Regions from separate parts of the Paenibacillus sp. NRS-1782 genome, predicted to be linked through region 2. Evidence: a T-box and tRNA genes for the amino acid it is inferred to sense, from the RefSeq annotation. Region 2 holds a T-box; the other regions hold tRNA genes.

Region 1 (3,211 bases), on a different contig from region 2:
TTATTTAGGTGTGTAATATCATGAGTAGCAAAAACAAGCTGAGCATTATTTGGATTCAAATCTACTGAATTAAACATAGTAATAATATTCCTGGTAATTAAAGGATGAAGCTTTGCATCCAATTCATCAATGAATAATGTTTTTCCATTTTGTAAAGCATCAATTATAGGGGCCGATAAACCAATAAGTTTTATTGTTCCTTCAGACTCGCTTGAGTCCACATGAAAGGATTCAAACCCCAAAAAATTATTATTCCCATCATATTTTTTGTGATTTGATAAAATAACATCATGGTTTATACTCATAATAAATTCTTTTACATCATTTGGTGTATTCTTAGGAATACTTGCCTCATCTACATCAATCGGTTTTATTTTTAAATTGTCTATACTTACATCAGCCAGCTTAATAAAGTTAATAATACTGTTTTGGGTAGCAGCGTCCCTTAGCCATTTTTTTGTTAGATTGAGTTGACGATTGGTTACTCCATTTATAACAAACAAATTAGAGAACCATTCTAAAACTTCATTTGAAATGAGCCCATTAAATTGGGCAACAACTGATAAAAATAAAGCATTATCTCTGGTTTTAGACTCAATTCCCTTTCCTTCTTTGTAAGGGGGGTTAATTGAATACAGATCGCCTTCTCTAAAAAAAAGTTCGATCTCCTTAACTTTAGGAGTGTGATATAACCATTCAGAGACAACTTTATCCTCTGTTACTTCAAATCCATATCTGTACCTTGTTGTATTCTGAAAAAAAACAATTTCAAAGTAGCTGGGTTCATTCTCAGTCTCAGTACTTAATTTAAAAGGTACTACATCTATTTCCTCATGAGATTGAGAACCAGTAGCAGATTTCAAAACGAATCTTTTCATAAAAGATAAAGCTGAAAATACGTTCGTCTTACCGCTTGCATTAGCGCCATATAAAACCGCACTCTTCAACAAACTTAAATTTTTATTTTGAAAAACGTGTGTATCTTTATGTTCCTTTATGTTTGCAGAAACAAGACTGAATGTCTTAATTTCTTTAAAAGACAAATAATTCCCAACTGAAAACTCAATAAGCATTTTTATTCCTCCTGACTTGTCTTAATACCTTCATTATATACTACAATTAAGAAAACATACTGTTTTTTTCGATTTTTTCTCATTTTCTAACCTTTTTTGGAGTAGAATTATACTAAACACTCTAGTACCTTTGACCGAGTCTGATTTCATCTTTAAACTCTCTATATAAGAATAATTTGAGAGGGCAGACCAAAGGCTGCTTATGCTCCGACACTCCCCAAGGAGTTCTCATCCCACTACAACGCAAAAAAAAGCTCCTTTACAGGAGCTTTCGACTTCTAGCTATACGTCCCAGGAGGGATTCGAACCCCCGACCGACGGCTTAGAAGGCCGTTGCTCTATCCAGCTGAGCTACTGGGACAAAATGTATTACGTAAAGCCTTATGTATTCAGCGCATTGATTATTATATCACATCCAGGTTCACTATCACAAGCACTTTTTTCATTCGTACAGTAAACAGGCTGCAAAAGGAATCATTTGGACGCTGACGGGGTATTATGTACAAAAGGCCATGCTACGAAGGAGGCATATGTCCGTGAGAGGTCTATTGTCATCACTTTGTTATTTCAGTATTTTTTTCGCCCCTTTTCTGTTGCCTGTTATTGTATGGATTGCGGTACGGGACGAGTATGTTCGGGAACATGCAAAAAAGGCCATTTTATCGCACATTTTCCCCATTATCGCTGCGATTCCACTATTTTATTTTATCGCAACGGCGAATCATGCAGGCTCTGTAATCGGGTTTGTGCTGCTATTCGCTGTGGTCTACCTCGGGGTATTTGTCTACAACATCTACAAAGGAATCATGACACTCCGTGAAGTCGCATAAATCTGAAGAAGAAGCCTCCTGCATTCCGCGAGTTAAACGGGATACGGAGGCTTCTTTAACCATTTTTGATGGACAAATTTATTTATTACCGAAGCGTCTAGGACTTTTTGGCACTTCATGCCTTACGTTTTTCTCAAGCACTTCTTCCGCAAATTCATTGTTATGAATATAACTGCTGCCTTTGTTCTTCTTGTACTTCGCTTTGCCGTCTATGATTTCCCCCTCCTTTCACGCGGGTCCAGCGATGGCGCTGGAGCCCAAATCAACAAAAGCCGAGGCATGGCGCATCCTATTCTCATACGCCGAACTCCTTGGCAAATTCCGTGCTGAGCTGCCCATACGAAAGTAGCTCCCTTTTGAACTTTTCCCGTTCTTCCCCGGCCGTAATGTGAGTGGAGTCGGTAAAAGCCTTATCCGTCACTTCCTCAAACGCGGAATGCAGGTTATTGTCGTACCAATCCAGCGCCAAATCGGCGTCATTACGAATGATACGTACCATGTCATAGCCTTCCAGACCGTCCTGCTGATTAGTTGCGGTAATGTAGACCAGCAGTTCCGGGTCATCTGCTGCGCCGGGCCGTACCTCTACCTCTGCGCAGCGCACTCCGTCAAGTTCGGTGAAGCGGCGTATTTTAGCATCCTTGATGTAGTACATTTGCCTTCCTCCTTCCTTGCGAATACACGGGTTGCCCCATTTGTAGTTTTCGGAACGGACAGACATTTTATGCTCCTTTTCGGCATATATACTGATGAACTGGGGATTTAGTTTTTGTTTCATCCCAACACTGGATGAACACGACAAAGAGAGGATGAACAGACATGTGCGGAATTACTGGTTTCATACAGTGGAACGGAGACTTAATGCATCAATCGGAGCTGCTGCTCAATATGACGCAAACGCTCTCCGATCGCGGACCGGATGCTGCAGGCACCTGGATATCCAACCCGTGTGCCTTCGGACACAGAAGACTGAGCGTCATGGACCCGGAAAACGGCGCCCAACCCATGATCCGGCAGCTTGAGGATATCACTTATACGATTGTATATAACGGGGAAATATATAACGCGCCTGAGCTGAAAAAAGAACTGCAGCAGCGAGGACATTTTTTCCGGACACAATGCGACACAGAGGTATTGCTTGAAGCCTACATGGAATGGGGTCCGGATTGTGTGGATCGTCTGAACGGCATATTCGCCTTTGCGGTCTGGGACAGTGCGCGGGAGCAGGTGTTTCTGGCACGGGATCGGCTAGGCGTAAAGCCGTTATTTTACAGCCAAGCCGGAGATGTATTCGTATTTGGCTCGGAG
Region 2 (3,211 bases):
CATGCGCTTTTTCCAAAAGACTGCGTATACGTGCATATGTGTATTGTACATAAGGCCCTGTCTCACCTTCAAAGGTTAATGCATCCTCCAGTGAGAAATCCACTTCGTTCAGGCGGTTATTTTTTAAGTCACCAAAAATGATCGCCCCGATGCCGACGTCCTCGGCTATTTCCTGTTGATCCTGTAAATCGGGATTCTTCTGAGTGATGATAGTTAGAGCGCGGGCCACCGCTTCATCCAGCACCTCCTCCAGCTTCACGACCTTGCCGCGTCTTGTGGACATTTTTTTACCTGCAAAACGCATCAGACCAAACGGTACGTGCTCACACTGCTCCGCCCACGTCTCCCCTGCACGCTTTAGCACCTCAAACACCTGCCGGAAATGCAACTGCTGCTCTCCACCTACCACGTACAGCAACCGATCAGCTTTCATCACCTCATGACGGTAGATCGCCGTAGCCAAGTCACGTGTCGGATAGATGGTAGTCCCATCCTTTTTCAAAATCAGACAAGGCGGCAGCCCTTCATCCTCCAGACGCACCACAAGCGCACCGTCACTTTCTTCCAGCAAACCTTTCGTCTTTAATTGTTCAACAACCGCCTGCATTTTATTATTGTAAAAGCTCTCTCCCAGTACATGGTCGAATGTAATGTTCAGACGCTGGTACATGCGATCAAATTCTCGCAGGCTGACTTCAACAAAAAACTCCCATAGCCGCTGAGCCTCAGTATCTCCATGCTCCAGACGACGGAACCATTCTCGACCTTCGTCCTCCAAAGACGGGTCATGCTCGGCTTCCTCATGAAAACGCACATACAGCTTAAGTGACTCTCCAATCGGATCTTGCTGTAGCTGCCCCTCATTTCCCCATCTTTTATAAGCCGCAATTTGCTTACCAAACTGTGTTCCCCAATCCCCCAAATGATTCACACTAACTGGAACATACCCCGTTTCCCCGAGAATGCGGTACAGTGCAGCACCGATGACAGTAGAACGAAGATGGCCGATACCAAACGGTTTGGCAATATTGGGCGAAGACATATCAATCACTACCCGCTGTCCGTGTCCGAGATCTGGCTTGAAAAATTCGGGTTTGCTCAATTCAGCCAGCATCAGTGGAATATGAATGGAACGCCCCAGTGTTATATTGACATAGGCTCCTGATGCCGAAGCAGTCAGTCCTTCCTTACGGGTTATGGCCTCCGCCAGTTCCAACGCAATTTGCTGCGGAGCCTTCCTAAACTTTTTAGCCAGCAAAAAACAGGGAAACGCTACATCCCCCCATTCCGGTTGTGGCGGTACCTCCAATAAAGAGGAAATCTCCTTTTCCTCCAAGCCCGTATGGGCAGAAATAGCCTGAGTAGCGATCGATAACAGCATGGCTTTCTCTCCTTTTTTTCATTAGAATCTAACAAAAAAAGCTCCCGCCTCTTGAATTATTCAAGAGACGAGAACTTCAATATCCCCGCGGTACCACTCTTCGTAAATCGGATTGTGCAATGAACTATGCATAATCGCCGATTTCACTCCAATGACAAATAACGGTGTCTGCCGGGCTGAACTACTAACGGAACTCCGTGTTGGAACAACCGTCTCCCGGGTGCGCTTCACGTTGGGCCTCATACCGGCTTCCACCTTTTCCGGCTCGCTGTAATGATATGGCTCCCCTGCTACTCTCCCGTTCCAAGACGTTAATTCCCATCATTATACAAACCTATCCTGTAGAAAGCAATGTTTTATTTTCTGTTCAGGCGCTGGCTCGATTATATGTAATTACACAGCCACCATTTGGCGGCATGCCTGAACACAACGGCGGCAGGCTGCTGCACATTGCTTGCAATGCTCATGAGCGTGCTTACCGCATTCAGCAGCACATACTTCACAGGCTTTGGCACACAGCTCACAAATTTGCTCGGCAAATTCCGTTCCGCGTTCCAACATTTGAGCAGCAAACCCGCATATTTCTGCACATTCCCGGCTCACTCGAATACACTCGCGCAGCATAGCCAAATCATATTCCTTCAAGCTCGCCACGTAACAGACGTTGCAAGCGTTCATACATTCCAGGCAAGCATCCACGCATTGTTGGTATGAATGTTTCATAATACATTACCTCCCTGTTGTTGACCCTGCTGTATTATTACCCGTCGACAATTGAGATTAATCAACCGTTGTTCACGCTTTCAACTTGACCAAACAAAAAATCCCGGCTTATGTAAGGAAGTGTACTATATTCCATCCCATCCGTGCAAGGGGATAAATCACACAACTCCCTAATGCCTGCTCCTGACTTGCACACCGACAATCATTCCTCTATTGTAAAAAGAGTATGTCTAACCATAGATCGAGGAGTGAGCATTGCAAATGAATATATCTTCTGTAGAGGAGCATCGACGGGAGGCCCCACAGCAGGTTAGCTGCATGGTTGTAACCGTCTCCGACACCCGCACCGTGGAAACAGATACCGGAGGACGTCTACTGGTGGATCTGTTGGAAACGAACGGCTATCAGGTGGCCCGATATGTTATCGTCAAAGACGACTATGATGGCATCCGGCAACTGGTATCCGAAGCAGCGGAACGCGATGACATTGAGGCTGTTCTTCTGACAGGCGGCACCGGTATTTCCCCGCGTGATACAACGTATGAAGCCGTATCCTCTCTGCTGGATAAGGAACTGCCCGGATTTGGGGAAATCATCCGTTATTTAAGCTTTGCCGAGGATATTGGTTCTGCAGCGATATTGAGTCGTGCTGTAGCTGGCACTGTCGACCGGACAGCCGTGTTTTCTATGCCAGGCTCACGTGGAGCCGTCCGTTTGGCGATGGAGCGCATTATTATACCTGAGCTGCGGCATGTCATGAGGGAAATTTACAAATAACACACAGATTTTCCTCTTATGCTCTGAAACACAAAGAGGCACCCCATTATTTGCAGGGTGCCTCTTAAAACTATTCCTTTTCTTCCACTTCTGGCTGCATATAGCTGTCGATCAGCTTTTGTTTCAGCCCCCATACCTTTTCACTGAGATTTACACGGTAAATTTCCGGGTTCATTTTCCGCAAATATTCCGGCCAAAACAGTTGCAGCTGGGAAGTATGGTATGCGCGAATTTCATCCAGCCCGGGAAGTTCATACACTTTCTGCCCATTTACGAAAATAGGCTCCAGCATCGGAACTGCCTCGTAATTTTCCACATACTTCTTCATAT
Region 3 (3,211 bases), on a different contig from region 2:
GCAGCGATGAAGGACGAACTGATGGATGGGAAGATTGAGGACACTGGACGTCAGCGCTACATTGAGGAGCATTTAAAGGCATGCCATCGCTTCATCGGGGAGGGAGGGCAGCTCAAGGGCTATTTTGTCTGGTCATTCCTTGATAACTTTGAATGGGCCTGGGGCTATAGCAAACGTTTCGGTATTGTACATATCAATTACGAAACGCAGGAACGGACACCCAAGCAAAGTGCGCTGTGGTTCAAGCAAGTGATGGCGAATAACGGGTTTTAAACAGATTATCATGATAATCCAAGCCGTCATGCTGCAATACAGCGCATGACGGTTTTTAAGACTGCATAAATCTTTGTGTAAGGGGGGGACTATGCTGAAATATCTTGCATGTCCAATATAACAGGGCAGTGATCGCTGCCCGTAATATGACAATCAATGCTTGCGTCTATCAACAGCGGACGAAGTCTGTTCGAGACGAGGAAGTAATCGATCCGCCAGCCGATGTTCCGTTCTCTCACCTTCGGCATGTAGGACCACCAGGAATAAACATCCGTCCTGTCAGGATAAAAGTATCTGAAGGTGTCTATAAATCCTGCTTCGAGCAGCTGTGACATTCGCCCCCGTTCCTCAGGCGTAAATCCGGCATTGCCGTAGTTGGCTTTTGCATTTTTTAAATCCATTTCCTGATGAGCCACGTTGAGATCACCACAAACAATGACAGGCTTCAATGCATCCAGTTGCTGCAGATAGCTGCGGAAACGGTCCTCCCATTCCAGTCTGTACGGCAATCGGGACAAATCCCGTTTGGTATTTGGAGTATATACATTAACCAGATAAAATTTCTCGAATTCCAAAGTAATGGTTCTGCCTTCAGGCTCTCCATTTTCTTCAAGTCCATAATGCACAGAAAGAGGTTTGATTTTGGTGAAGATCGCCGTGCCGGAATATCCTTTTTTCTCGGCATAATTCCAGTACTGTGTGTATTCCTCCATATTCTCCATCAGGATTTGTCCCTCTTGAAGCTTGGTTTCCTGTACGCAAAAAATATCAGCATTCGTTTCTTTTAGATAAGTATAAAATCCATTGGTCACACAGGCTCTTAAGCCATTAACATTCCAAGATATTAATTTCATTAATTATTTCTCCCTTGCCGTACCCAACATGTAAGCTTACTGCTTTATTTCTGAGGCACTTTGTTCAGTTCATGCTCCTCAGAAAATATTCAAAATTAAATCAGAAAATATTCGACATTATAGATGATGGTATTCACGATCTCAATTCAGCGCTATAGAGATCGAAACGGTTTAGTTTGTCTATCTATTGTACTTTCTAGCGTGGGGAATCAAATGATGCAAAATGCTGGAATTAAAATAGAATATATTTTTTGTGGGGGGTTGTAAAACACAAAAAAGCTCCCTTACGGAAGCTTCTCATCATAACGTCCCAGGAGGGATTCGAACCCCCGACCGACGGCTTAGAAGGCCGTTGCTCTATCCAGCTGAGCTACTGGGACATAAAATTCAAGCGAATATTAATATATCACATGGGAAAAAAAGATTCAAGTATTTTTTCATATTATTTGATTGTTTTAGTCTTTGTGCAGCATAAATTCAGAGTAGGTATGGTTTTTTTTGCCTTATAAAAGGGTATGTTAGAATACAGGTGAATATGTTGAAGACGAGAGGTTGGACTTCGGCCGCTGTTTCTCATATAATCTACAAATACTTTAGCTTACGGAGGAGAGGGGGTGCCTTGAATAAAGGACTCCAAGGTGACGACAAAAGAAAATAATATTGTATTGTTTCCTAAGACACTGGATTACTATCAAATTCAACTTACTGTAATGCTTGAAAATGAGCGTTACGGAGAGGCGATGGCGATGCTGCGTTTTTTGATGCAGTGTCAGGGACAGGAACAAAAGCAATACGAAGAGTGGGAGGCCCTTTTACAATGGCTGGAGGCCGCATTTCCACAGTATGCTGACAGAGGGGCGGACACGGACGCTACGGCAGAAGATGAGGTCAATGAAGCAGAGCTGGCCCGCCGACATGCGCGCTTCAAGCAGGAGCAGGATGCAGGCTACGGCAACAAGCTGCTACATATGGCTATGGATGAACCGTTGTCGGAACAGACGATTTTAGCGTTGGAACAACTGTCTTATCTGGATCTGCCAGAAATCGACGATGCGTTGCTTCACTGGATTAAGGAACGGGAAATCCACCCTCTGCTTCAATTCCGTGTTTTGCAGACACTGCGGCGACGCGGAATGGAAGGGACGATTGAAATCAGCCGGGGGGATGAAAAGGCGGAAATCGAGATTGAGTCGATTCCGCTGCAGCCGGATGAATTTCCTGAGCCGATTATGCGTATTCTGGAGCGGGTGGCCGATCAGACTGAGGTACATGAGCCTACGCTGTTCTATTTTGCGCAGGAGCTATGGTCGCAGTTTGTGATGGCAGTGTATGGTACAAAAGATTACAGGTCAATGCTGGTGGAGGAGGACGGGATGCCAGATATTTGGGCGGCAGCACTCCATCAGACGGTATCGGAGAGTCTGAGTGGGAACAAGGATGAGGAAGAAACCCGTGTTATATATGGCATTACTGATGCATTGCGCTTCCGTTTTGAGCAGGTATATCGGTCGATGCGTCTATTCGTAGCGGCGGGAATGAACACTCTATAATGGCCGGAAACGTTTACCTGTGAAGCATTCAAGGAGCTGCCCTTGAAAAAGATAGTAATGTTAGATATACTATAGTGGTTATTTTGTGTGCGTTGATCATATGAAAACTAAGTGAAGATTTTGTTGGAGGGGAAAGCATAAAATGAAAGCAACTTGGGAGAAAATAGAGAAGAACCTTGGGGTTCTTGAAGTTGAGGTTGACGCGGATCGTGTAGCCGCTGCACTCGACAAAGCTTTTAATAAAGTGGCTAAACAAGTAAGTGTACCAGGATTCCGTAAAGGTAAAGTACCACGTCCTATTTTTGAAAAACGTTACGGTATTGAAAGCTTGTATCAGGATGCAATTGACTTCCTGCTACCAGAAGCCTACAGCCAAGCTGTAGAAAAAACGGATATTTTCCCGGTAGACAGCCCTGACGTTGAAATTGATCAATTCGCTAAAGGCGAATCCTTCAAATTCAAAGCCAAGGTTACGGTTAAACCTGAAGTGACTTTGGGTGAGTACAAAGGCGTAGAAGTGTCTGTAAGCAAATT
Region 4 (3,211 bases), on a different contig from region 2:
AAAGCCAGCTGAATCCGATCACGATTATGTCCCAATCTCTTCCGGCTTCGAGTGACTCTAAGGTGAACTACAAGGTCAACTATCCGCAAATCAGTAATAGCCAGTTGAATGCCGAAGCTCAGCAGGCGATTAACGGTGTGCTTAAAAAACATGCGGAAGAAATGCTGGCGGCAGGCAAAAAGCAAGTGGCTGAGGGAGGCGCTACAGCGCAAAGGCCGTATGAGTTTGGCAATGATTTTGCAATTGCCTATAACAAGGGTGGTATTTTAAGTGTAATTATGCAGGATTATTCGTATACAGGTGGTGCGCATGGCATGGCCGCCCGTAAAGGGTATACGTTCTCGCTGTCCGATGGCAAACAGCTTCAATTGCCTGACGTGCTGAAAGCTAGCCCAAATTATAAAAAGTTCCTCAATAGTGACCTGAAGAAAAAAATGGATGCACTTCAGGCTGACGCAGGAGGTTTCGGCGGATTTAAGGAGCTTGCAGCTAATCCGAATTTTTATGTAACCAATAGTGGGTTGACGCTTGTTTTTGATCTATACGAATATACACCATATGCGTATGGTATTCCTGAGTTCACCTACACGTTTAGCCAACTGTTACCTCAAGGTGGTAAGCCTTTCGTGAAACAGAATCCATAGTACAAATGGATAATAGTTGGAATATCTGTACACAAAAGAATAGTAAACGAAAAAAGCTGCCTATCGGATGCGAACATCCAGGGCAGCTTTTTTCGTTACTAGCTATTCAGAGGCCATAAGTCGTTCTCTTACACACCTTCTGGAGAGGAGCTAGTAAGCACTTTATCAATAATACCGTATTCCTTGGCATCATCAGCGGACATGAAATAATCACGGTCTGTGTCTTTTTCAATGCGCTCCAGTGGTTGGCCTGTGCGATCTGCGAGAATGCGGTTCAATTTGTCACGCATTTTCAGAATGCGGCGGGCGCGGATTTCGATATCCGTTGCCTGACCTTGTGCACCACCCAATGGTTGGTGAATCATGATTTCACTGTTTGGCAAAGCAAAACGTTTGCCCTTGGCACCGGCGTTCAACAAGAAAGCACCCATGGAAGCCGCCATACCTACACAAATCGTAGACACGTCAGGTTTAATGTATTGCATTGTATCGAATATGGCCATACCGGCTGTAATGGAACCGCCAGGGCTGTTAACATACAAGTGAATGTCTTTTTCAGGATCTTCGGCAGCCAAAAACAGCATTTGCGCAATAATAGAGTTGGCTACAGCGTCATTGACGTCCGAGCCCAACAAAATAATGCGATCCTTCAACAGTCTGGAATAAATGTCATAGGCGCGTTCGCCGCGGTTACTTTGTTCTACTACCATAGGAACATAGCTCACGTCAAAAAACCTCCCTTTAATATCGTTAATGGATTTGGTGGACATGCCGATTACACGTCCCTATTTATAAACTGTTACCGTATTAACCACATGATAAACAATTTCAAACAAAAAGTCAAAGAAAGTCAAACTATTAGTCAAAAAAAAGAGCCCTCTGCGCTCTTATTGGTTAAAACAGTATATAGAAGCATTTAAACATTCATATAAAATGGCGCGCCCGCGAGGAATCGAACCTCGATCTCAGGCTCCGGAGGCCTACGTCATATCCGTTGGACCACGGGCGCACAGCTAATTGGAAACAAAGATGATTATATGATATACGGCATTGAATTGCAAGCTTTTATTACGTGCGCATATTCACATAAAAAGTTGAGAAATATAGGTTCAGATAGACTTGCATGTGGAGCAAATATTGGGTAAGATATACGTGGGACTTAAAAAGTTAACCCGGGACGTTTTAAGACCAGTTAGTGATATAGCATTTAAGGGAAAGAACTTAGAAGTGTGCGGGAGTGGAAAGCATGCGAAAGATATTAGAAATACAGAAGCAGCTTCTGCCCGACCTCATGGATATTTTGAAAAAAAGGTACACAATCCTGCATCAGATTATGCTGTCCGATGTTATTGGACGCAGAACGCTGGCGGCTTCACTGAACATGACCGAGCGCGTGTTGCGCGCCGAAACCGATCTTCTTAAAGCCCAAGGGCTGATTGAGATTGAGAGTGTGGGCATGAAGGTGAGCAAAGCAGGACTGGATCTGCTGGAACAGCTGGAGCCGATTGCGAACAACTTGTTCGGTCTGTCCCAATTGGAGGATCAGATTCGTCTAGCCTATGGCTTGAGGAAGGTGGTTGTCGTTCCAGGGGATTCGGATGCTTCTCCTTTAACGAAGCAGGAGCTGGGCCGTGCTGGGGCAAAAGCGCTGCTGAGTGTTATGGACGACGAGGATGTGGTCGCCGTAACAGGTGGCACGACGATTGCCGACGTGGCGGACCAACTGACACTACCTGCTAATGGCCCACTTAAGGGCGGATGGTTCGTACCAGCACGTGGGGGTTTGGGAGAAAGCATGGAAATGCAGGCGAACACAATTGCTTCCACCATGGCTCGTAAGGTTGGCTCACAATACCGTCTGCTCCATGTACCGGATTTGCTCAGCAATCATGCTTACAACTCCCTGCTTGAAGATACGAATATTCAGGATATTTTAAGCCTGATTCGCGAGAGTCGGATCATCATTCACGGGATAGGCAACGCTATAGCAATGGCACGTAGACGCAAGCTCGACCCTGAAACCTTTGCCCAGATTAGCAGTGAGGGCGCGGTTGCCGAATCGTTTGGCTATTATTTTAACGAAGACGGCGTCGTTGTTCACAGAATGCTGACGCTTGGACTCCGTTTGGAGGATATCAGGCGTACCGAGACGGTTCTAGGCGTAGCTGGAGGTAAGAGCAAGGCGGCTGCTATTCATGCAGTGCTGCGTTTCGGGCAGGAAGATATTCTTGTCACCGACGAAGGCGCTGCTGCTGAAATTGTAAGCTATTATTTGAATGGTTGAACGGATTTATGAATTGTGTTGTCTTGACGGGCTTTCGGGTCTGTCTTGAATATATAAACTAAACGAACTTTGGGAGGAACTCACTCATGACAGTTAAAGTTGGTATTAACGGTTTCGGACGTATTGGACGCCTTGCTTTCCGCCGGATTCAAAACGTGGAAGGTATTGAAGTAGTAGCAATCAATGATTTGACAGATTCCAAAATGCTGGCACATCTGTTGAAATATGATACAACACAAGGTACTTTCCAAGGAGAAGTAGAAGTACACGATGGCTTCTTCAA

The links. The T-box of region 2 lies ahead of argS (arginine--tRNA ligase). A T-box ahead of a tRNA ligase gene usually reads a tRNA of that ligase, here a tRNA-Arg.
Region 1: it encodes a tRNA-Arg, which carries the amino acid that the T-box ahead of argS (arginine--tRNA ligase) is inferred to sense. The anticodon was not compared.
Region 3: it encodes a tRNA-Arg, which carries the amino acid that the T-box ahead of argS (arginine--tRNA ligase) is inferred to sense. The anticodon was not compared.
Region 4: it encodes a tRNA-Arg, which carries the amino acid that the T-box ahead of argS (arginine--tRNA ligase) is inferred to sense. The anticodon was not compared.

What each region holds. Positions count from the first base shown of each region.
Region 1 is NZ_JBITPH010000043.1:126,111-129,321, reverse strand. Features, by position in the region: gene ACIFQM_RS17195 (AAA family ATPase) at 1-1,073, opposite strand, end outside; tRNA gene ACIFQM_RS17190 (tRNA-Arg) at 1,361-1,434, opposite strand; gene ACIFQM_RS17185 (DUF4870 domain-containing protein) at 1,610-1,903, shown strand; gene ACIFQM_RS17180 (hypothetical protein) at 2,199-2,558, opposite strand; gene asnB (asparagine synthase (glutamine-hydrolyzing)) at 2,723-3,211, shown strand, end outside.
Region 2 is NZ_JBITPH010000013.1:17,177-20,387, reverse strand. Features, by position in the region: gene argS (arginine--tRNA ligase) at 1-1,381, opposite strand, end outside; T-box leader at 1,442-1,696, opposite strand; gene ACIFQM_RS05000 (four-helix bundle copper-binding protein) at 1,775-2,104, opposite strand; gene ACIFQM_RS04995 (MogA/MoaB family molybdenum cofactor biosynthesis protein) at 2,366-2,881, shown strand; gene ACIFQM_RS04990 (nicotinate phosphoribosyltransferase) at 2,952-3,211, opposite strand, start outside.
Region 3 is NZ_JBITPH010000037.1:35,744-38,954, forward strand. Features, by position in the region: gene ACIFQM_RS13795 (GH1 family beta-glucosidase) at 1-273, shown strand, start outside; gene ACIFQM_RS13800 (exodeoxyribonuclease III) at 363-1,127, opposite strand; tRNA gene ACIFQM_RS13805 (tRNA-Arg) at 1,434-1,507, opposite strand; gene ACIFQM_RS13810 (hypothetical protein) at 1,766-2,677, shown strand; gene tig (trigger factor) at 2,820-3,211, shown strand, end outside.
Region 4 is NZ_JBITPH010000044.1:24,201-27,411, forward strand. Features, by position in the region: gene ACIFQM_RS17375 (PdaC/SigV domain-containing protein) at 1-644, shown strand, start outside; gene clpP (ATP-dependent Clp endopeptidase proteolytic subunit ClpP) at 773-1,369, opposite strand; tRNA gene ACIFQM_RS17385 (tRNA-Arg) at 1,579-1,653, opposite strand; gene ACIFQM_RS17390 (sugar-binding transcriptional regulator) at 1,891-2,928, shown strand; gene gap (type I glyceraldehyde-3-phosphate dehydrogenase) at 3,015-3,211, shown strand, end outside.